Regions from separate parts of the Kitasatospora sp. NPDC051702 genome, predicted to be linked through region 4. Evidence: riboswitches for the same ligand, from Rfam matches in the RefSeq annotation. Region 4 holds a riboswitch; each other region holds the start of a gene.
The links. Region 4 has a riboswitch for cobalamin ahead of metE (5-methyltetrahydropteroyltriglutamate--homocysteine S-methyltransferase). Riboswitches for the same ligand answer to the same signal wherever they lie in the genome.

Region 1: it holds a riboswitch for cobalamin, as region 4 does, so the genes downstream of both, AB0N04_RS01985 (HoxN/HupN/NixA family nickel/cobalt transporter) here and metE (5-methyltetrahydropteroyltriglutamate--homocysteine S-methyltransferase) in region 4, are expected to answer to the same signal.
Region 2: it holds a riboswitch for cobalamin, as region 4 does, so the genes downstream of both, AB0N04_RS27955 (prenyltransferase/squalene oxidase repeat-containing protein) here and metE (5-methyltetrahydropteroyltriglutamate--homocysteine S-methyltransferase) in region 4, are expected to answer to the same signal.
Region 3: it holds a riboswitch for cobalamin, as region 4 does, so the genes downstream of both, AB0N04_RS06515 (ribonucleoside-diphosphate reductase subunit alpha) here and metE (5-methyltetrahydropteroyltriglutamate--homocysteine S-methyltransferase) in region 4, are expected to answer to the same signal.

What each region holds. Positions count from the first base shown of each region.
Region 1 covers NZ_JBFAZB010000002.1:12,012-17,161, reverse strand. The annotation lists gene nusB (transcription antitermination factor NusB) at 1-191, opposite strand, end outside; gene efp (elongation factor P) at 196-759, opposite strand; gene AB0N04_RS01990 (aminopeptidase P family protein) at 836-1,942, opposite strand; gene AB0N04_RS01985 (HoxN/HupN/NixA family nickel/cobalt transporter) at 2,056-3,171, opposite strand; cobalamin riboswitch at 3,203-3,396, opposite strand; gene AB0N04_RS01980 (metalloregulator ArsR/SmtB family transcription factor) at 3,479-3,862, shown strand; gene AB0N04_RS01975 (hypothetical protein) at 3,914-5,150, shown strand, end outside.
Region 2 covers NZ_JBFAZB010000040.1:11,566-16,715, reverse strand. The annotation lists partial or broken gene AB0N04_RS27960 (hypothetical protein) at 1-377, opposite strand, end outside; gene AB0N04_RS27955 (prenyltransferase/squalene oxidase repeat-containing protein) at 494-2,074, opposite strand; cobalamin riboswitch at 2,182-2,311, opposite strand; gene AB0N04_RS27950 (flagellar hook-length control protein FliK) at 2,478-2,957, opposite strand; gene AB0N04_RS27945 (peptidase) at 3,009-4,094, opposite strand; cobalamin riboswitch at 4,193-4,333, opposite strand; gene AB0N04_RS27940 (enoyl-CoA hydratase) at 4,430-5,150, opposite strand, start outside.
Region 3 covers NZ_JBFAZB010000005.1:36,263-41,412, forward strand. The annotation lists gene AB0N04_RS06515 (ribonucleoside-diphosphate reductase subunit alpha) at 1-1,971, opposite strand, end outside; cobalamin riboswitch at 2,160-2,324, opposite strand; gene AB0N04_RS06520 (glycosyltransferase family 39 protein) at 2,366-4,429, opposite strand; gene AB0N04_RS06525 (glycosyl hydrolase) at 4,429-5,150, opposite strand, start outside.
Region 4 covers NZ_JBFAZB010000025.1:66,472-71,621, reverse strand. The annotation lists gene AB0N04_RS21415 (lipase family protein) at 1-735, opposite strand, end outside; gene AB0N04_RS21410 (condensation domain-containing protein) at 912-2,339, opposite strand; cobalamin riboswitch at 2,763-2,966, shown strand; gene metE (5-methyltetrahydropteroyltriglutamate--homocysteine S-methyltransferase) at 3,145-5,150, shown strand, end outside.

The DNA of each region.
Region 1 (5,150 bases), on a different contig from region 4:
GCGTGCTGGACGTACCCCTCGATGAGTTCCATGGTGTACTCACCGACCTGCGGGGTGCCCTCCTCCGGCTTGGGCTCGCGGGCGCGGGCCACCCAGTCGGCGAGGACCTGCTGCGGGTCGACCCCGCGGTGGTCGGCCTCGAAGAGGATCTGGAAGGCCCGGGTACGGGCCTTGCTGCGTGCGGCCGACACGGACTTACTTCACCCGGCCGAGGTAGCTGCCGTCGCGGGTGTCGACCTTGACCTTCTCACCGGTGGTGATGAAGAGCGGCACCTGGATCTCGGCGCCGGTCTCCAGGGTCGCCGGCTTGGTGCCACCGGTGGAGCGGTCGCCCTGGACGCCCGGCTCGGTCTCGGCGATGGTCAGCTCGACGGCGGCCGGGAGCTCGATGTAGAGCACCGCGCCCTCGTTCTGCGCGACCAGGGCCTCGAAGCCCTCCAGCAGGTACTTGGCGGCGTCGCCGACGACGGCGGGCTCGATGGTCAGCTGGTCGTAGGTGTCCATGTCCATGAACACGAAGTTCTCGCCGTCCTTGTACGAGAACTGCATGCCGCGCTTGTCGACGTTGGCGGTCTCGACCTTGGTGCCCGCGTTGAAGGTCTTGTCGACGACCTTGCCCGTCAGGACCTCCTTGAGCTTGGTACGCACGAAGGCCGGGCCCTTGCCGGGCTTGACGTGCTGGAACTCGACGACGGACCAGAGCTTGCCGCCCTCCAGCTTGAGGACCATGCCGTTCTTGAGATCGTTCGTGGAAGCCACGGGCGCACTTACTCCTGGATATAGCTGTCAAGGAACCAAGGGGTGCGTCCTGCCGCCGACGGCCCGGGGGCCGCGGTCACAGGGCGAGGAGCTCCTTGGTGGTGATGGTGAGCAGCTCGGGCCCGCCCTCCTCGAGGGGGCGCACCACGAGCGTGTCCTCGATCCGGACACCGCCCCTGCCCGGGAGGTGGACCCCAGGACCGACGGTGACCGGTACGCGGCTGTCCAGTTTACCCATGTCCGAAGGGCCGAGGCGCGGCGCCTCCCGGATCTCCAGCCCGATGCCGTGCCCCACCGGGTGCGGGGACGCCTCGGTGTGGCCGGCCGCCTCCAGGATCTGCCGCGCGGCCCGGTCGGGCACGTACTGCTCCACGCCTGGTCCGAGCGCCTCCCGGGCGGCCCGCTGGGCGCGGAACACCAGCCGGTGCAGCTCGACCTGCCAGGGCGCGGGGGCGGCGCCGATCACGAAGGTCCGGGCGGTCGAGATGCCGTAGCCGCGGTACTGGGCGCCCATCACCACGGTCAGGAAGTCACCCTCCTCCACCCGGCGGTCGGTCGGCTGGTGGGCGGGCTGCCCGGAGTGGCTGCCGGTGCCGACGGACACCGGGAAGGCCGCCCGGTCCGCACCGTGGTCGATCATCCGGCGTTCCAGCTCCATCGCCAGGTGCCGCTCCGTCCGCCCGACCAGGATCGACTCCAGGAGCTCGCCGAGCGCCTGGTCGGCGATCTCGGCGGCGATCCGCAGGTCGGCGATCTCGTGCTCGTCCTTGACCACCCGCAGCCGCTCCACCAGCCGGTCCAGGTCGGCCAGCCGGGCACCGCCGGACAGGCCGGCCACCGACCGGTGCCGGCTGACGGTCAGGTCGTGCTCCTCCACCGCCAGCGCCGCCAGCCTGAGCCGCGCCGCGGCCTCGGCCGCCGCCAGGGCGGTGTCCGCCCCGGCCGGCACCGGCACCTGGGTGACGTCCGGGGCGATCAGGTGCTCCCCGGTGTCGTCCGGCGGCAGGTCGTCCGGCAGCGCCAGCAGTGCGCGGTCCCTGGTGAGCAGCAGCGTCGCCCCGCAGGGCGCGCAGCCGGTCAGATACCGCACGTTCGCCGCCCGGGTGATCAGCGCCGCATCGGCCCCGGCCGCACTGCAGTGCTCCCTCACCCGCTCCCGCCGACCCGCGTACGCATCAGACATGCGTCGAGCCTACGAAGCCGCACCCCGTTCCGCCCGCCGAGCACTCCCGAGGGGGCACGTCGCCGCTGCCCGCACGCCCCGGCTCGCACCCCGGGCCGACCGGTTCGGGGCTGTCACTGCCCGGTCGGCTGCCAGCGCTTCTCGACCCCGGCCAGCTTCCAGTAGCCGATCGCCGCGGCCCAGACCACCACGAAGAGCCCGGCGATCGCGTACCCGACGTTGTCCAGCGAGATGTCCGCGATCCAGCCGCTCACCGGGTCGGTCAGGTCGAGCTTCTCGTGCAGCACGCCGACCAGTTCGATCGTGCCGATGACGAAGGCCACCGCGATCGACAGCCCCGTGATCGTCAGGTTGTAGTACACCTTGCGCACCGGGTTGGAGAAGGCCCACTGGTACGCGAAGTTCATGAACGTCCCGTCCAGCGTGTCGAACAGGCTCATCCCGGCCGCGAAGAGCAGCGGCAGGCAGACGATCGCGTACCAGGGCAGCCCGGCCGCCGCGCCCGAGCCCGCCATCACCATCAGGGTGACCTCGGTCGCGGTGTCGAAGCCCAGGCCCAGCACCATGCCCACCGGGAACATCTGCCCCGGCCGGGTGATCGACCGCGTCGCCCGGTTCAGCACCCTCGCCAGGAAGCCGCGCGAGTTCAGGTGCTCCTCCAGCTGCGCCTCGTCGTACTTCCCGGCCCGCATCGCCCGGAACACCTTGAGGATGCCCACCAGCGCCGCCAGGTTGAGCGCGCCGATCAGGTACAGGAACGCGCCGGAGGCCGTCGTGCCGACCATCCCCAGCCACTGGTGGGTCGTCGACTCGTCGTCCATCAGGGTGTTGGCCAGCTGGGCGCCGCCCGCCACCAGGGCGGCCATGATGACCACCATCGAGGAGTGCCCGAGGGCGAACCAGAAGCCCACCGACACCGGGCGCTTGCCGTCCGCCATCAGCTTGCGGGTGGTGTTGTCGATCACCGCGATGTGGTCGGCGTCGAAGGCGTGCCGCATGCCGAGGGTGTACGCGGTGATGCCCAGGCCCACCCCGAAGACCTGGGTGCCGACCGCGTAGTTGTGGGGCGCGACCAGGAAGAACAGCGTCCCGAACGCGACCACGTGCATGGCCAGGATCACGCCCATCAGTCCGGCCGTGCGGACGGTGTCCTCGCGCTTCCAGCGGAACGTCGGCAGTGCGGACGGCGCCGCCGGCGCCCCGGGGGCGGCGGTTTCGGGCAGGGTCATACGCGGATCACGCTCCAGCACCTCGTGGAAAGACTTCGTGAGATGCCGTGGCCGGTCTCCTGGCTTACGGGGCACCCGTACCCGCCTTCCCAGACGCGCGAAGCGCCCAGTGGCGTCGTGGATACGGACGACTCCCCCCGATCACAGTGGCGAGGGCCGCTCCGGACTGGGACCCCTGAGGGTCCGTCACCGGTCTTCCCGAGCACCACGGCGGGCAACACCGTAGGGGGCCCGGCTCCACCCATGCAAGGCTGCGCACCTGCGCAGGTGTCCAGGATCACAGGCCCCGGCCTGCGAGAATGTCCGCATGCATCTCGTACCGGCCGACCGCGCGGACCACCGCACCATCGACGGACACCGGGTCTGCGAGGCCATCGCCGCCATCGGCGACACCGCGCACGTCCGCACCTGGGCCGAGCGGTTCTCCCTGCTCGCCGACCCGGGCCGGCTCGCCCTCCTGCTCGCCCTGCACCGCGCCGGCCCGCTCGCCGTGACCGACCTCGCCGTCGCCACCGGTATGCGCGACCCCGCCGTCTCCCAGGCCCTCCGACTGCTCCGCACCGCCGGCGTGGTCACCGGCGACCGCGACGGACGCGTCGTGCGCTACCGGCTCGTCGACGACGCCCTGCGCCCCCTCCTCGACCCCTGCGCCGCCGCCGACCACCACGAACCCACCGCTGCCACCGGCTGACCCGCCCCGGACGGACCCGCCGGAGCGGGGCCGGATGAGTACGATCTTCGTGTGCTGAACCGCCTGCGGCGCCGGCCCCGGCCCTGGCCCGACGAAGACCGCTGGGAGACCTGGCCCGTCCGGGCCCGCGTCCTCGCGGTCGCCCGCACGCTCACCTCGGCCACCCGGGTGCTCGACGTGCTCACCCTGCTCGTCCGCCCGCAGCTCGGCGTCCGGTGCTACCTCACCGTCAACCCGGGCTCGGCGTTCACGGCGGGCCTCGGCCCCTACCTGGCCGACCAGCAACCCGCCGTCACGGTCATCCCGTGGGAGGAGGCCGTCCGGTACGAGTTCGACCTCGCGGTGTCCTGCGCGGTCCACGCCTCCATGCACCGGCTGCGCGCCCCGCTCGTCGTCCTCCCCCACGGCGCCGGCTACAACCGCCTGGTCGCCGAGTCCACCGGGGACGGGGTCAGTGCCGCCGGCCTGTCCCGTCAGGAGCTCACCCACCGGGGGCGGGTCTTCCCCGCGGTCATCGGGCTGTCCCACGAGGAGCAGTTCGAGCGGCTGGCGGCCACCTGCCCCGAGGCGCTGCCGCACGCACGGGAGGTCGGCGACCTCACCTTCTCCAGGATGCTGGCCAGCCGCGGCCGGCGGGACGCCTACCGCGCCGCCCTCGGGGCCGTCGACGGCCGGCGCCTCGTCGTCGTCACCTCCACCTGGAGCAGGCACTCCCTGGCGGCGCACTGCCTCGACCTGCCGCGCCGGCTGGTCACCGCGCTCCCCGCCGACGAGTACGCCGTGGCCGTGGTCCTGCACCCCAACGTCTGGGACCGGCACGACCCCGAACTGCTGCTGGCCACGGCCCGGGGCTCCGGCCTCAGGCTGATCCCCCCGCACCAGGGCTGGCAGACCGCCCTGGTCGCCGCCGACCTGCTGATCGGCGACCACGGATCGGTCTCCTTCTACGGCGCGGCACTGGACCGCCCCACCCTGCTGGTGGCCACCGGCGCCGCCGAACTCGACCCGGGGTCCCCCACCTACGCCTTCGGCCAGGCGGCGCCCGCGCTCGACCCGGACGGCGACCTGCACGCCCAGCTCGAAGCGGCCGTCGCGACGTACGACCCGGAGCTGCTGCGCCCCGTCACCGACCGCTCCCTCGGCCAGCGCGACCGGGCCGTCCCGGCCCTGGCCCCCGTCCTGTTCGGCTTCCTGGCGGACAAGGTCGACGACCTCACCACCCCCACCGCCCTGCCGCCCTACCCGGCCCCGGTACCGCTCCCGGCGGAGCGGCCGACCGCCTACGACG
Region 2 (5,150 bases), on a different contig from region 4:
TCGGTGCCACCGAAGATCCACAGGTCGACGCTGCCCGGCTTCGGGTGGTAGCTCATCGCGCCGAGCTGGCTGTAGGACCACTCGTTCTGGCCCGGATCGGCGTGCCAGTACGACCAGTAGGCGGTGGCCGGCGGCGTGAGGACACACTTCTCCTGGTCCGGGGTCGGGAACTGCTTGCCGCCCTGGTAGCCGCTGTAGCCGATCCGGCAGATGAACGCCGGGCCGTCGTGCCCGGTGCCGGCGGTCTTCCAGCCGCCCTGGTTGAGCAGGGCGTACCCGGTGGTGGGGGTGCTCCCGCAGGAGCGCAACAGCGGGCCGCCCCACCTGCTGAAGTCCACGGCGAGCACGACGCCGGAGGTGGTGGTGCACTGGTCCATCGGCAACGGCGCCGCGGCGGCCGGGGCGGTGTCCACGGCGACGCCGCCGAGGGCGAGGGCCGCGGTCAGCGCCGTCGCCGCGAACAGCCGGCCGAGGCGGGCGCCCGGTCCCCCGGTCATCGGTGACGTCCAGGGGCCGCGGTCCGGCGGCGGCGGGCGACGAGGACGGCGGCGGCGCCGAGCGCGGTCAGCGCACCGGCCCCTGCCGTCAGCGTCAGCGCCTGGCTACCGGTGCCGGCCAGGCTGCCGGAGCCGGTCGACACCGGCACGCCCCCGGACGGGGCGACACCGGCACCCGCCGGGGCGTCGACGCCTCCGGCCGGACGGACGGTCGGGCCGCCGCCGGCCGCGGGGGTGTCGGTGACCGGGGCCGGTGCGGTCGTGGTCGGCGAGCCCGTCGGGGTGCCGGCCGGGGTGGTCGGCGTGCCCGTGGGCGTTCCCGTCGGGGTTCCGGTGGGCGTGCCCGTCGGGGTTCCGGTGGGGGTTCCGGTGGGCGTGCCCGTCGGCGTACCGGTCGGGGTTCCGGTGGGCGTGCCCGTCGGCGTGCCCGTCGGCGTCCCCGTCGGCGTCCCCGTGGGAGTTCCGGTCGGCGTCCCCGTCGGCGTCGGCGTCGGTGTGCCCCCGAGGGGGCGGCTCAGCGTGCCGAAGGAGATCCCGGTGGCGCCGCCGACCACCTGGGTCGAGGCACGGACGTCCGAACCCTGCTGCCCGGCGGAGGCGACGTTGAACCCGCCGTCGCCGTTCTGCTGACCGGCGAGGAAGTCGAGCGCCCTGGCGATCTGCGCACCGTAGTCGGCCTTGCGCAGCGTCATGCCCTGCACGGCCAGCGCGGCCGAGTTGGTCGAGTCACCGGCCGCGCCGGGGAAGCCGCCGTCGGGCAACTGCCGCGCGGCGAGCCACCCGAGGCCCTTGTCGACCGCCTGCGCTGCGGCGTCGTCGCCGGGGACGAGCGCGAGGGCCATGGCGGCGATCGCCGTGCTGTCGACGTCGGAGTCGCCGGTGGCGGGGATCAGGCTCGGCCAGGAGCCGTCCGGGTGCTGGAGGCCCTTCAGGTAGGCGACCGCGGGGGCGGCGTTGGCGGCGTCCCCGGCGCGGAGCTGGGCCATGACGGCGAGCGCCTGGGAGAAGACGGAGGTGGCGTAGCCGTAGTTCCCGGCGGCGTCGCAGCCGGTGTTGGCGTCGGCCTTGGTGCACACCATCGCGGCGAGGGCGGCGATCAGGTCGTGGCCGCCGAAGTTCCGCGGGTCACGGCCGACGACCTCGGCGAGCAGCGCCTCCTTGCCGATCGACCCGCCGCCGGCGTACTCGGTGCCGATCGCGGTCCAGTCGTCGACGGTGCGCTCGCTGGCGTCCTTGCCCCGCTGGTCCAGGAAGTCGACGATCCGGCGCAGCGCGGCGTCGTCGGTGCCGGTGGCGGCGAGCGCGTAGGCGCCGTCGATGGTGAGTCCGAAGTCGGCGAAGGCCGGGAAGCCCTCGTAGTAGTGACCGTCGATCAGGCGGGACGGGTCGGCGAGGTAGGCGGCGCCCCTGGCGACGTCCGGCGTCCGGCCCGCGGCGGGGACGGCCGCCCCGGCGAGCGAGACGGCGGGCCGGCCGACAAGCGCCGTGCCGCAGGCGGTGACCGCGAGTGCTGCGGCGGCCAGCAGGGACGTGGTGCCCCGGCTCCTGTGGCGCGTACGACTGCTGCTGACCCTCACCGGCGTCTCCCTGGTCGGTCGACGCGGGGAGCAACGGCGCAGCCGACGGCTGCCGGTGGAGCGCGCAGCCGTCGGAACTGCGTCGTAGTCCGCGACGACGCGAGTGCTCTCTGAACAGACCCCGGTTCAGGCATTCCGGCTCATCCGCCCTGGGCGGATCTACGGTTGCGGGTCAGCGCCGGAGTTGGACCGGCTTCCCCTGAGGACCGAGGTGAAAAACCGGTTCATCAGACCACGTCAGCGGAGTGGGAGTCAACGGCCCGTCAGATGGTCCGCTCACCCTGACGGGACGGGCCGCGCGGATCAGGACGGCCGGGCGCCTCCTGCCGCACCGCAGGGCGTGCCGGAGCTGCCGGCACCCCTCCCCGCGGGGCTCCGGGGTGCCGGCAGGTGCCTCCGGACGTCAGGGCGCCGTGATGCCCGGCTGGGCGCCGGCGCCGAAGGACCAGCCCTCGACGTCGCCGGGGGCCGGATTGTAGCTGCCCGCGCCCAGGCTGCTGTACGACCAGGGCCCGCCGTGCTGGGCGTGCCAGTAGGACCAGTAGGCGCTGCCGGTCGGGTTGGTGCAGGTGGCCGGCAGCGCGTTGATCTTGCAGACGAAGCCGGGGAACCGCGGGTGGAAGGCGTACGTGAATCCGGCGCCGGTCAGCGCGGCGAGCCCGGTGGCCGGATCGCCGGGTGCGCAGCCGGTCTCGACGCCGCCGCCGACGGCGGTGAAGTCGACCACGACGGTGACGCCGGTGGTGCCGCTGCAGGCGGCCGCGTGGGCCGCGGGGGCCTGGACGGCGGAGGCGCCGAGCAGGCCGGCGGTGAGGGCCGCGGCCGCGGCGATCGAGCCGAGCGCGCGGCGGGCCGGTCTGGCCGGGGTGAGGGTGTCGGTCATCGGAACTCTCCTCGTGGGCTCAGGGGTTCGGTGGCTCAGGAGTTCGGTGGCTCAGCGGGCGGCGGGCGCCGGGCAGGCCAGGGTCGGGGCGGCCGGACGCGCGCCGGCGGCGGAGAGGGTGGCCAGCGGGGTGCCGGCGAGGCCGAGCGCGGCCTGCGCGGTGGCCCGGGCGCCGTTGGCCGGGTCGAATCCGGTCGCGTCGTAGGCGACGGCGCCGCGGACCGCCGGGTCGGCGGAGCAGCCCTGCTGGAACTTCACCAGCCGGCTCCAGCCCTTGAGGCCGGCGCCGAGGCGTCCGCCGGCCAGCAGCGCCTGGGTGGCCAGGCCCGTGGTGTTGGCGTTGGAGGCGGTCGCCCCGGCGGCCGCGAAGCCGCCGTCGGCGTTCTGGTGGGCGGTGAGCCAGCCGAGGCCGGCGTTCGCCTTGGCGGTGCGGCCGGTGGCGGCGAGGGCCTGGGCGGCCAGCGCGGTGGCGTCCGGGTCGCTGGTGCAGGTGGTCTGGCCGAAGGAGACCGGGTAACCGCCGTCCGCGCACTGGCTGTTCGCCAGGAAGTCGACGGCCGCGGCGGGGGCGCCGCCGGGGGTGCGGTGCAGGGCGATCAGGGCGAGCGACTGGCCGAAGGCGTTGCTGTAGTCGCCCCACTGGGAGCGGTCGGAGAAGCGGCCCTCGGCGGTCTGCAGGGAGCGCAGCCGGGCCGGCAGGTCGACGCCTCCGAAGGCGGTCGGGTTCGCGCCGCGGACCTCGGCGGCGAGCAGCAGCTTGGCGGTGGCACCGGCGTAGGCCTCGGTGGTGCCGTCGCCGAGGTAGCCGCCGAGGATCTCGGGCTTGGCCAGCCAGGCGGTGGCCCGGGCGGCGGCCTCGTCGGAGCCGTGGGAGGCGGCGAAGGCCAGCACGGCGTCGACGGTCAGGCCCTGGTCGGGGTAGGCGGTGCCGTTGAACACGGACTCGAAGTGGTCGCCGTCGACGAGCTGGCGGGCCAGCCAGCCGCCCGCGGCGGCGTCGGGGCGGATCGTCGGGGCCGCGGTCGCGGCGGGTGCGGCGGCGGGCGCGGCCTGGGCGGCGGTGGCCGCCGGGAGCGCGGTGGCGAGGGCGAGGGCGGGTATCGCGAGCAGACCGAGAGTGCGGCGGAGGGCGGGCATGGCTGCCTTTCCGGGCCTGGACGCAGGGGCCCGGAGGGCGCCGGCGGCACGCCGGGCAGCCCTCGGAGCTCCGGCCCGCAGACCACGACGGGAGGAGGGGGTGACACACCTCCGCCGCCGGGTACTCGGGCTCGCCGCCGACGGGACGTCGGCGGCCTACCGTTGCGGGTCAGCGCCGGATTCGAACCGGACTTCCCCCGTCGGCGGAGTCACAACATGACGGCCCATCATGGCGAAGACGCGAAGATCCGGTCAAGGGACGGTGCGCCACGTCACGGTTCCGGCACCGGAACACGGCACCGCGGGCCGCGCGCAAGGTGCCGGAACCGTACGGGTCAGCGGTGGCGGAACTCCGGCAGGCGCTTCTCGGCGAAGGCGGCCATGCCCTCCTTCTGGTCGGCCGTCGCGAACGTCGCGTGGAACAGCCGCCGTTCGAAGCGCACGCCCTCGGCCAGGGTGGTCTCGAAGGCGCGGTTGACGCTCTCCTTGAGCATCGCCACCGCCGGGGCGGACATCGCCGCGACGGCCTCGGCGGTGGCCAGCGCCTCGGTCAGCAGCTGGTCCGCGGGGACGATCCGGGAGACCAGGCCGGCCCGCTCGGCCTCCTCGGCGCCCATCATCCGGCCGGTCAGGCACAGCTCCATCGCCTTGGCCTTGCCGACGGCCCGGGTGAGCCGCTGCGAGCCGCCTATGCCCGGGATCACCCCGAGCTTGATCTCCGGCTGCCCGAACTTCGCGGTGTCGGCCGCCAGCAGGACGTCGCAGAGCATCGCCAGCTCGCAGCCGCCGCCCAGCGCGTACCCGGCGACGGCCGCGACGACGGGCTTGCGCAGGGCTCCGAAGCGGTCCCACGCGGCGAACCAGTCGCCGAGGTAGGCGTCCACGAAGTCCAGGGACTGCATCTCCTTGATGTCGGCGCCGGCCGCGAAGGCCTTCTCCGAGCCGGTGACCACCAGCGCGCCGACCTCCCGGTCGCGGTCGAACTCCTCCGCGGCCGCCACGACTTCGTTCATCAGCGTGGTGTTGAGGGCGTTCAGCGCCTTGGGGCGGTCGAGC
Region 3 (5,150 bases), on a different contig from region 4:
CTTGAGCTCGCGCACCAGGTACGGGTTGACCTGCAGGAACTCGCCGCTGAGCGTCTCGCGCTTGAACAGGTTGGACACCTGCGGCTCGATGCACTCGTACACGCCGGCGATCGAGGCGATGGTCGCGGTCGGGGCGATGGCCAGCAGCAGCGAGTTGCGCAGGCCGGTCTCGGCGATCCGGGCGCGCAGCGCGCTCCAGCGGTCGGCCCAGTGCGGCTGCACGTCGAAGTGGTCGATGTGCAGCTCGCCGCGGGCGGCGCGGGTCTCGCCGTACGCCTCGTGGCGGCCGAGCTGCTCGGCCAGGTCGGCGGAGCGCTCGTAGGCGGTGAGCATGATGCGCTCGGCGATCAGCGTGGACAGCCGCGCCGCCTCGGCCGAGTCGAAGTCGATCCGCAGCTTGAAGAAGACGTCCTGCAGGCCCATCACGCCGAGGCCGACCGGCCGCCAGCGGGAGTTGGAGGTGCCGGCCTCGACGGTCGGGTAGAAGTTGATGTCCACCACGCGGTCGAGGAAGGTGACGGCGGTGCGCACGGTGGCGTCCAGCCGCTCCCAGTCCATCGCGCCGAGCAGGTCCTCCGCCGACGCGCCCTCGGCGACGTGCGCGCCGAGGTTGACCGAGCCGAGGTTGCAGACGGCGGTCTCGGAGTCGTCCGTGACCTCCAGGATCTCCGTGCACAGGTTGGAGGAGTGCACCGTGCGGCCGGGCAGCGCGGTCTGGTTGGCGGCGCGGTTGGAGGCGTCCTTGAAGGTCATCCAGCCGTTGCCGGTCTGCGCCAGGGTGCGCATCATCCGGGCGTACAGGGTCTGCGCGGGGATGGTGCGCACGGCCTTGCCGGCCTGCTCGGCCTTGCGGTAGGCCTCGTCGAAGTCGGAGCCCCACAGGTCGACCAGCTCGGGGACGTCGGCGGGGGAGAACAGCGACCAGTCCTGGTTGGCGTTCACGCGGCGCATGAACTCGTCCGGGATCCAGTGCGCCAGGTTGAGGTTGTGGGTGCGGCGCGCCTCCTCGCCGGTGTTGTCGCGCAGCTCGAGGAACTCCTCGATGTCGGCGTGCCAGGTCTCCAGGTAGACGCAGGCGGCGCCCTTGCGACGGCCGCCCTGGTTGACCGCGGCGACGGAGGAGTCGAGGGTGCGCAGGAACGGGACGATGCCGTTGGACTTGCCGTTGGTGCCGCGGATCAGGCTGCCGCGGGAGCGGATGCGCGAGTACGACAGGCCGATGCCGCCGGCGTGCTTGGAGAGGCGGGCGATCTGCGCGTAGCGGCTGTAGATCGAGTCCAGGTTGTCCAGCGGCGAGTCGAGCAGGTAGCAGCTCGACATCTGCGGGTGGCGGGTGCCGGAGTTGAACAGGGTCGGCGAGGAGGTCAGGTACTCCAGCCGGCTCATCAGGCGGTACAGCTCGGCCACCTCGCGCACGGACTGCTCGGTGTCGCCGACCGCCAGGCCACAGGCGACGCGGAGCAGGAAGTGCTGCGGGGTCTCGACGACCTTGCGGGTGATCGGGTGGCGCAGCAGGTAGCGGGACTGCACGGTGCGCAGGCCGAAGTACTCGAAGCGGTCGTCGCCCTGTCGGTCGATCAGCGCGTCGAGCGCGGCGGCGTGCTTGGCCACGAAGGCGGCGGTGGTGTCGCCGATCAGGCCCTCGGCGTGGCCGACGGCGATCGAGGCGGCGAACGAGGTCGCCCCCTGGCTGTCGGCCTCGTCGACGATCTCCAGCGCGAGCAGGCGGGCGGCCAGCTTCGAGTACTGGGGGTCCTCGGCGATCATCGACGCGGCGGCGTCCACGGCCAGCCCGCGCAGCTCGGCGAAGTCCGAGCCGGCGTGGCGGCCGCGCAGCGCGGCGGCGGCGACATGGCCGGGGTCCACCTGGGGGAGATCGACACTACGGTCGGTGAGCAGCCGCAGCAGCGCGCCGCCGGGGTCGGAGACCGTCGGGGCGGCGGGGGCGGAACCGGAGCCCTGGGTGGGCAGGGTGGCTGAGGCAGCGGTGGTCAAGGCGCTCTCTCCTGGCGGCGATCGGCGGCGGTGATCGGGTCCGGGCCGAACGGGGCAGGGGAGCACGGCGCGTACGCAGGAGTGCGTCGCGCGACGGTGGCGTCCCCGGCCCGCCCGCGAGGCCCGGAAGGTACTGCTCGTGCTGGCGCGGCCTCTGCGGGAGGGCCGTGGCGCACACCGTCGGCAGGTACTCGGACTCGCGGGCGCGGCTTGTCGAGCCGCCCGCACACCGCTGCGGGGCAGTCCCGGACTCGCACCGGGTTCCCCTGCTTTGACAGCAGGAGTGAGCATACATCTAGTGGCGGCTGACTGCGGCGGCACCATATGTTGTGGCCGACGTGTCGTGGGCCACGGTGGGCCCGGCGGCCGTTCAGTGCTTCAGATAGACCTTGTAGGTGCTCGAATCGCCCGTCGGAGAGGTGAACTGGGCGATCAACCGGTAGTGCCCGCCGCTCGCCAGCGCCGTCGCCAGGACGCGGTCCGTGGCGGCCGGGGCGGTGCTGTCCAGGACCACGACGGTGAAGTAGCCGTCCTTGATCGCGGCCGCGCTGCCCTCGTCGCCGTGATGCTCGACACCCGCCGCGTCCCGGTAGTCCGTCCCGGAGCGGGCCGACGTCCACTGCTCGGGCCGGCTGACGGCGCCGAGGTAGTACTCGGGCAGCCCGTCGACCTCGGTCAGGTAGTGGCCCTGCGGCGTGGCGTGCACCCGCAGGACGGCGAGCAGCCGGCCGGAGTCGGGCCCGTTCTGGTAACGCAGCGCTGACTGCTCCAGACCGAGCGCGAGCAGGGCGACCCAGACCAGGATGCCCAGCTGCGGGTGGCGGAAGTGCGCGCCGACCAGCCGGGTGAGGCCGACCCCGGCGAGCGGGGCGGCGAGCAGCATCCCGAAGCCCAGGTGCCGGAACAGCGCCCCCGAGGTGCCAAGCGCCAGGTGGACCGCCGGGACCAGCAGGGCGGTGCAGGTCAGGGCGGTGCCCAGCAGGGCGCGCTGGGCGCGGGTGGTGGTGACGCCGTCGTTCTCCGGCGACTCGAGCAGCTGCTCGCGGCGGGCGTACGCGATCGTGCCGGCCACCGCGAGGACGGTGAACAGGCCGCCCCACTGGACGGTGTTCAGCAGGATCTCGCCGCCCGGACGGGAACCCTGCCCGTGGGCCGGGGACCACCCGGCGACCTCGCCGAGCAGTCCGAACGGCAGCAGGGCGCCCACCGTGCCGGCGGCGAGCAGCAGGGACCGCAGGGCGGCCGGGCCGAGCCGTCGCCGCGGCCAGGCGGTGGCCGCCGCCAGCGCGACCAGCGCGGGCAGCGTGAACACCGCGGAGTACGCGACGGCGCAGGCCAGGGCGGCGACCGGCGCGGCGAGCAGGACGAGGGCCACCGGGCGGCGCGCGGTGAACACCGTGACCCAGGCCGCCAGGGCGACCAGCAGGACGGCGAGCGCCTCGGGCGCGGCGTAGAAGCCGACGACGACGGTCGACTGCACCACCGCGTAGCCGGCGATCGAGCAGATCGCCACCCGCTCGTTGAAGAGCCGGCGGGTCAGCGAGTACAGCAGCACCGTGGTGAGCAGGGCGAAGCAGAGGCTGAGCACCCGGGCGCCGAAGATGCCGTTGGCGTCGGCGGCGGCGCCGGCCAACGGCAGGTACAGCTGGGGCGTGCCGGGTATTCGCTCGGCCAGGTGGGTGGTCACGGGGGTGCCGTGCAGCAGGTGGTCGAGCTGCTGGCGGCCGGCCACCATGGCGGCGGCCTCGTCGGGGTGCGCGGCGGCGAGCAGGCGCAGCGAGAGCAGGGCCTGGATGACGAGGACGGCGGCGAGCACGCCGCGGGCGATCCAGCGGCGCCGGGGGCTGGGGGCCGGGTCCCAGCCGATCGCGGGGACCTGCGGGATGGTGTACGGCGCCAGCTCGACGGCCTGGTCGTCCACCGGGCCGGGGGCGCCGGTCGGGGCCACCTGCGGCGGCGCGTCGGACGCATCGGGTGCCGGAACGTCGGGCCCGGGAAGGTCGGGCCCGGGAACGGCCGGCCCGGACGGATCGGTCCCCGGGCCGCCGGTCCCGGAAACCCCGGACGCGGGAACCCCGGACGCAGGAACCCCGGACGCGGGAACGCCGGGCCCGGCACCGTCGCCCCCCGCCGCGCCCGGCCCGGGCGAGCGGTCGGCGCGGCGGAACAGGTCGGTCCCGGCCGCGGGCGCCGCGGGGGCGGCGTCCGCCGTGGTCAGCGGGTGCCCGCCGCCGTCACGGGTGTCCGTGTCGAGGGCGGCCCGGGCGGCCCGCAGGGCGTGGGCGGCCCGGGCGGCGCGCGCGGCCCGTGCGGCGGCCGGGGTGGGTACGGCCTCGTCCGGCACCGGCACGGGCAGGTGTGCGGGCACCGGCGCCTGTGCGGGCCCGGCGGCTGCGTCGTCCGGGGCGGGGGTGAACTCTGACTCTGCGCTCATCATGGGTTCCGGATGTCGAAGCCGAAGCGGGGGTCGGACACGCGCCGCCTGAAGGCCGCGAGGGTCTCCGGGACGGCCTCGACGCGCCAGTCGGCCCGTTTGACGATGTTGAACCAGACGAAGCCGAGGATGTCGTCGTGCGCCGCGACCCCGGAGAACAGCTGGTCGATGTCCGCGAGCTGGCGTTTGCCCTGTTCCGAGGCGGTCTCGCAGATGAAGAACGGCTTCTGGCTGAAGCCGCGGATCTCGGCCATGGTCGGCCCGTACAGGAGGTCGAAGTTCTTCGGCCCGGTGCGGGTGAAGTACCCGGTCATGCCGGCCCAGTCGACGTAGGCGTCGCCCGGGTAGTAGGGCGCGAGCCGGGTGTTGGGCGCCGGGTCGGTGATGTTCGGGTTCCAGACCCAGATGACGTTGGTCGCCCCGGCCCGGTCGAAGAGGTCGTGCACGTGCCGCCAGGCGGCCACGAACTCCTGGGCGCTGGCGGCCTGCCGGCCCCACGGGTACCAGTTGCCGTTCATCTCGTGCGCGATGCTGATCGCGATCGGCTGGTCGAGCTTGGCCACGGACTTGGCGACGCCCCGGACGTAGTCGTCGGTGTCGCCGGCGGCGATCGAGGCCAGCGAGTGGTTGTACGGCTCCCAGGCCATGTACGGCAGGGCCCCGGCCGCGTAGATGCGCTTGGCGCCCTGGGTGTCGAAGCCGCCCTCCCAGTGGGCGTAGA
Region 4 (5,150 bases):
CCGGGCGTACCCGGAGGCGTCCTGGCCGACGAACAGCCCGGCGCCGCCGCCCTGCGACCAGCCGAGGACGGCCGTCTGGCTGCCCGCGTGCGCCTCCCGGAGCCGGTGGACGGCGAGGACGGAGTCCAGCACGTTGCGGGTCTCGGTCGCGCCCACCACGTACTGGTGCACGCCGGGGGTGCCCAGCCCCTGGTAGTCGGTGGCGACCACGACGTCGCCGGCGGCCAGGAAGTCGGTCAGCGCCGGGATGCCGACGTCGATCGAGTACGGGCTCTGGTAGCTGAAGTAGTCGATCAGGTTGACGGCCGGGTCCGGTGCGGCCGAGGGCGCGCACTGGCGGGGGCCGCCGACGGTGCCGTGCGCCCAGGCCACCACGTTGCGCCCGCCGCGGGGGGAGGAGGGGCCGTCGGGCCAGACCACCAGGCCGGACACCGCCACGGCGGCCCCGTCGTGGAGGGTGGAGCGGTACAGGATCCGGCAGGCGTGCGCGTGCTCCGGGGCGGGGACCTGCCGGGCCCAGATCAGGGTGCCGTGCGGGCCGTCCGGCAGCGGGGACGGCGGCTCGTAGAAGTCCGGGCCGTCCGGACCGAGCGGGACACCCGGCGCACACCGGGCGGTGTCGCCGCCGTGGTCGTCGCCGTGCCCCCACGCGCCGCCCGCGGCCGCGGCCGGTTGCCCCGCGGACACCAGGGTGAGCAGAGCGGCCACCGCGCCGGCTCGAAGCCATGCCCTCATTCGTCGATTCCTCTCGCTGCACAGGGTGACGCCACGTCACCTGATGTGACGATGCTCACTCGGTGCGGAGGGCGGGGCAATCGCTGCGGCCGGATGGCGGACCGGCCCGTCGGTGGCGGGCCGGGGGCGGAGGGGCGGAGGGGCGGGATCGGGGCTCGGACGGGCGCGCCGGTGCGTCAGGAGGCGTCGGTGAGCACGCGGGTGAAGCCGTCCAGCAGGGCCCGGTTGGTGGCCCGGGCCTGCGGGGTGTCGACGTGGATGGTGTTGACGAACAGACCGTCGTCGGTGCGGTGCAGCCACTGCAGCAGTCCGTTGCAGCCCGAGACCCAGACGTGCAGGCGGGCCCGCTGGGCGGCGTGCCGGTCGGCACCGGGCAGCCGGCGGAAGTCGATGTAGGAGTAGAAGTTCACCGCGTGCGGCCAGTAGTGCAGCCGCGCGTACTCGGCGGGGGCGAGCAGCCGCCAGGCCTTCACGAAGTGCACCCCGGCGTGGGCCTGCAGCTGCCCGTAGGCGTCCTGGGCGGCGGTCAGCACCTCGCCGAAGCCCGCCCGCGGCCTGACCGGGAACTCGATCGGCAGGGTGTTGATGAACCACCCCATCGACTCCGCGTAGACGCCCCGGCCGCGTTCGTTGACCGGCACCAGGCCGCGGTAGACCTCGGGCCCGCCCTCCTGCCGCAGGGCGATCGCCAGCCCGGCGAGCAGCCCCATCGACAGCCGCCCGCCGCGGGCCCGGCAGGCGGTGCCGAAGGCCTCGGCCTGGCGGGCGCTGAGCAGGCGCTCGGTGCCGGCGGTCGGCGCGTACAGCCGGCCGGGCCGGACGCCGAGGTCGAGCGGGAAGCGGGGGAAGAGGCCGCCGTTGCGGTCGCGGAACGCCCGCCAGTAGTCCAGCCGCGCGTCGTCGGCGCGCATGGCGCGGTTGGCCCGGCGCTGGCCGCGGCTGAACTCCAGGTAGCTGCCCGGCTGTTGGGCCGCATCCTCGGTGCGGGCCGGGCGTGCCGGGCGGACCGGGTCGGCCTCGGCTCCGGCAGCGGTTCCGGCCGCGGTGAGGCTCCGGTAGGCCGTGGTGATGTCGTTGACGGCGATCGCGCTGGAGAGGCCGTCGGTGACCAGGTGGTCGCAGGAGAACCAGACGGTGGTCGACTCCGGCCGCACCACCGCGCCCATGGTGATCAGCGGCCAGGAGAGGGTGTCCACCTCCTTGAACGCGTCGTGGAGGTGGCGCTCGACCTCCGCGGGCGTCTCCAACGGGCCGGCGTAGACGTGCTTGAGGGCCACCTCCCCGGGCGACAGGACCTCGCAGCCGAGGTCCCCGCCCAGCGGCTGGTAGACCGCCCGGAGCACCTCGTGACGCCGCACCAGGTGGAGCAGCGCGACCGCCAGCGCGTCCAGGTCGACCGGACCGGCCAGTTCGAAGCTGGCCGCGACGTAGGAGCGGATCGGCTCGTCGACGCTCTGGGCGTGCTGGGCCACGGTGAAATGTTTCGCCTGGTTGTAACCGGTCATCCGGCGCGGGGCGGGGTCGCCGCCGGTCAACGGGACCAGGTGCCACCGGTGGGCCTCGCCCGGGCCGATCTCGGAGTCCTCGACTGAGATCTGGAGCATGTCGCCCTCTTCTGCCGCTGTCGTCGTCGGGTGGTACCAGAGCGGTCGGATGTCGGCCCACCAGCTGGTGCCGTACCAACGCGACGGCCCGGCGCTCGGATACGGGCAGCCGCCGTTCGGGTGACGGTGACCGGACGCCGGGGCCGTGCCCTCCGGCGCGTCCGCGGACCGGGCTCGGCCCGCCGGGATCCCCTCACGGCTGGGCCGTCGGCGTACGAGCGCACGCCGGAGCTGCGGGGACCCGCGGTCGAACGGCGGGTCGAGCGCCGCGTCGGAGTGCGGTCGGGCCCGTCGCGGTGGGCGGATTCCACGGCCGCCGCGACGGCCGGTGCCGCCGGGGGACCGGCCACGTCTCACCCCGTGGACACGTGGTGGGATTTCCGCGCCCCCGGCCGCGGGTTCGCACTAGGCTGGCCGGGCAGCTGGTTCGCCCTGTCCGCCAGGCAGGCGCGTCGCAAGAGGGAACCCGGTGACGCCATTCACGTGGCCATTCCGGGACTGCCCCGCAGCGGTGAGTGGGAACGACCGCCGTCATACGCACTGGGCCCGGACGGGCCTGGGAAGCGACGGCCAGTAGGTGACCGCCCTGACCAGGGCGGCCGCGCCCGCGAGTCCGAAGACCTGCCACTGCCCGCACGCGACCGATCGCGCGCGGACATCCCGGTGACCTCGTGGGCGGGTCGGCGTGCACACCAGGCGGGTCCGGCGCATCCCTGCGCCCGCGGCCGCGCCCGGTCGGGCACCCCTTCGCACCCTCGTCCCGTCCCCGGGGACCAGAGGAAGCAGACTCGCGAAGGAGAGTCCCTTGACGACGAAGTCCGCAGCCGCGGCAACCCGCGCCACCACCCACGGCTACCCCCGCCAGGGCCGCGACCGGGAGCTCAAGAAGGCGGTCGAGGGGTACTGGAAGGGCGCCGTCACCGCAGACGCCCTGCTCGCCACCGCCGCCGACCTGCGCCGGGAGAACTGGCGGCAGCTCGCCGAGGCCGGCGTCCACGAAGTCCCCACGGGCGACTTCTCGCTCTACGACCACGTGCTGGACACCACCGTCGCCGTCGGCGCCGTCCCCGCCCGCCACCGCGCCGCGGTCGACGCCGACCCGCTCGACGGGTACTTCGCCATGGCGCGCGGCACCCAGGAGGTCGCTCCGCTGGAGATGACCAAGTGGTTCGACACCAACTACCACTACCTGGTGCCCGAACTCGGCCCCGACACCGTCTTCACCGCCGACCCGGACCACCAGGTCGCGCAGCTGCGCGAGGCCCTCGGCCTCGGTCACGACGCCCGCCCGGTGCTGGTCGGCCCCGTCACCTACCTGCTGCTCGCCAAGCCTGCCCCCGGCGTCGCCGAGGACTTCCAGCCGATCACCCTGCTCGACCGGCTGCTGCCCGTCTACGCGCGACTGCTCGCCGAACTGCAGGCGGCCGGTGCGCAGTGGGTGCAGCTGGACGAACCCGCGCTCGTCCAGGACCGCACCCCGGCCGAGCTGAACGCCGCCGCCCGCGCCTACCGCGAGCTGGGCGCCCTCACCAGCCGGCCCAGGCTGCTCGTCGCGAGCTACTTCGACCGCCTCGGCGCGGCCCTGCCGGTGCTCGCCGCAGCCCCGGTCGAAGGCCTCGCCCTGGACTTCACCGGCCCCGCCGCCGCCAACCTGGACGACCTCGCCGCCGTCGGCGGGCTGCCCGGCAAGCGGCTCGTCGCCGGCGTGGTCGACGGGCGCAACATCTGGATCAACGACCTGGAGAAGTCGCTCGCCACCCTGGCCACCCTGCTCGGCCTCGCCGGCAGCGTCGACGTCGCCACCTCCTGCTCGCTGCTGCACGTCCCCCTCGACGCCACCGCCGAACGGGACCTGGACCCGCAGATCGCCCGCTGGCTCGCCTTCGCCAGGCAGAAGACGGCCGAGACCGCCCTGCTCGCCCGCGGCCTGCGCGAGGGCACCGGCGCGATCGCCGCCGACCTCGCCGCCAACCGCGCCGACCTCGCCTCGCGCGCCGGCTCCCCGATCACCCGGGACCCGGCCGTCCGCGCCCGGGCCGCCGCCGTCAGCGCGGCCGACGCCCGCCGCCCGCAGGCCTACCCGCAGCGCGCCGAGGCCCAACGCGCCCGCCTCGGACTGCCGTTGCTGCCCACCACGACGATCGGCTCGTTCCCGCAGACCACCGAGCTGCGCACTGCCCGCGCGGACCTCGCCGCCGGGCGGATCGACGCCGACGGCTACCGCGGGCGCATCGAGGCCGAAGTCCGCGAGGTCATCGCCTTCCAGGAGAAGGCCGGCCTCGACGTCCTCGTCCACGGCGAGCCCGAACGCAACGACATGGTCCAGTACTTCGCCGAACAGCTCACCGGCTACCTCGCCACCCGGCACGGCTGGGTGCAGTCCTACGGCACCCGCTACGTGCGCCCGCCGGTGCTCGCCGGGGACATCTCCCGGCCGCACCCGATGACCGTCGACTGGTTCCGCTACGCCCAGGGCCTCACCGACCGCCCGGTCAAGGGCATGCTCACCGGGCCGGTCACCATGCTCGCCTGGTCCTTCGTCCGCGACGACCAGCCGCTCGCCGACACCGCCCGGCAGGTCGCCCTCGCCCTGCGCGACGAGGTCGTCGACCTGGAGGCCGCCGGCGCCGCCGTCGTCCAGGTCGACGAGCCCGCCCTGCGCGAGACCCTCCCGCTGCGGGCCGCCGACCGCCCGGCGTACCTGGCCTGGGCCACCGAGGCGTTCCGCCTCGCCACCTCCGGGGTGCGCGCCGACACCCAGGTCCACACCCACATGTGCTACGCCGAGTTCGGCGCCATCATGACGGCCAT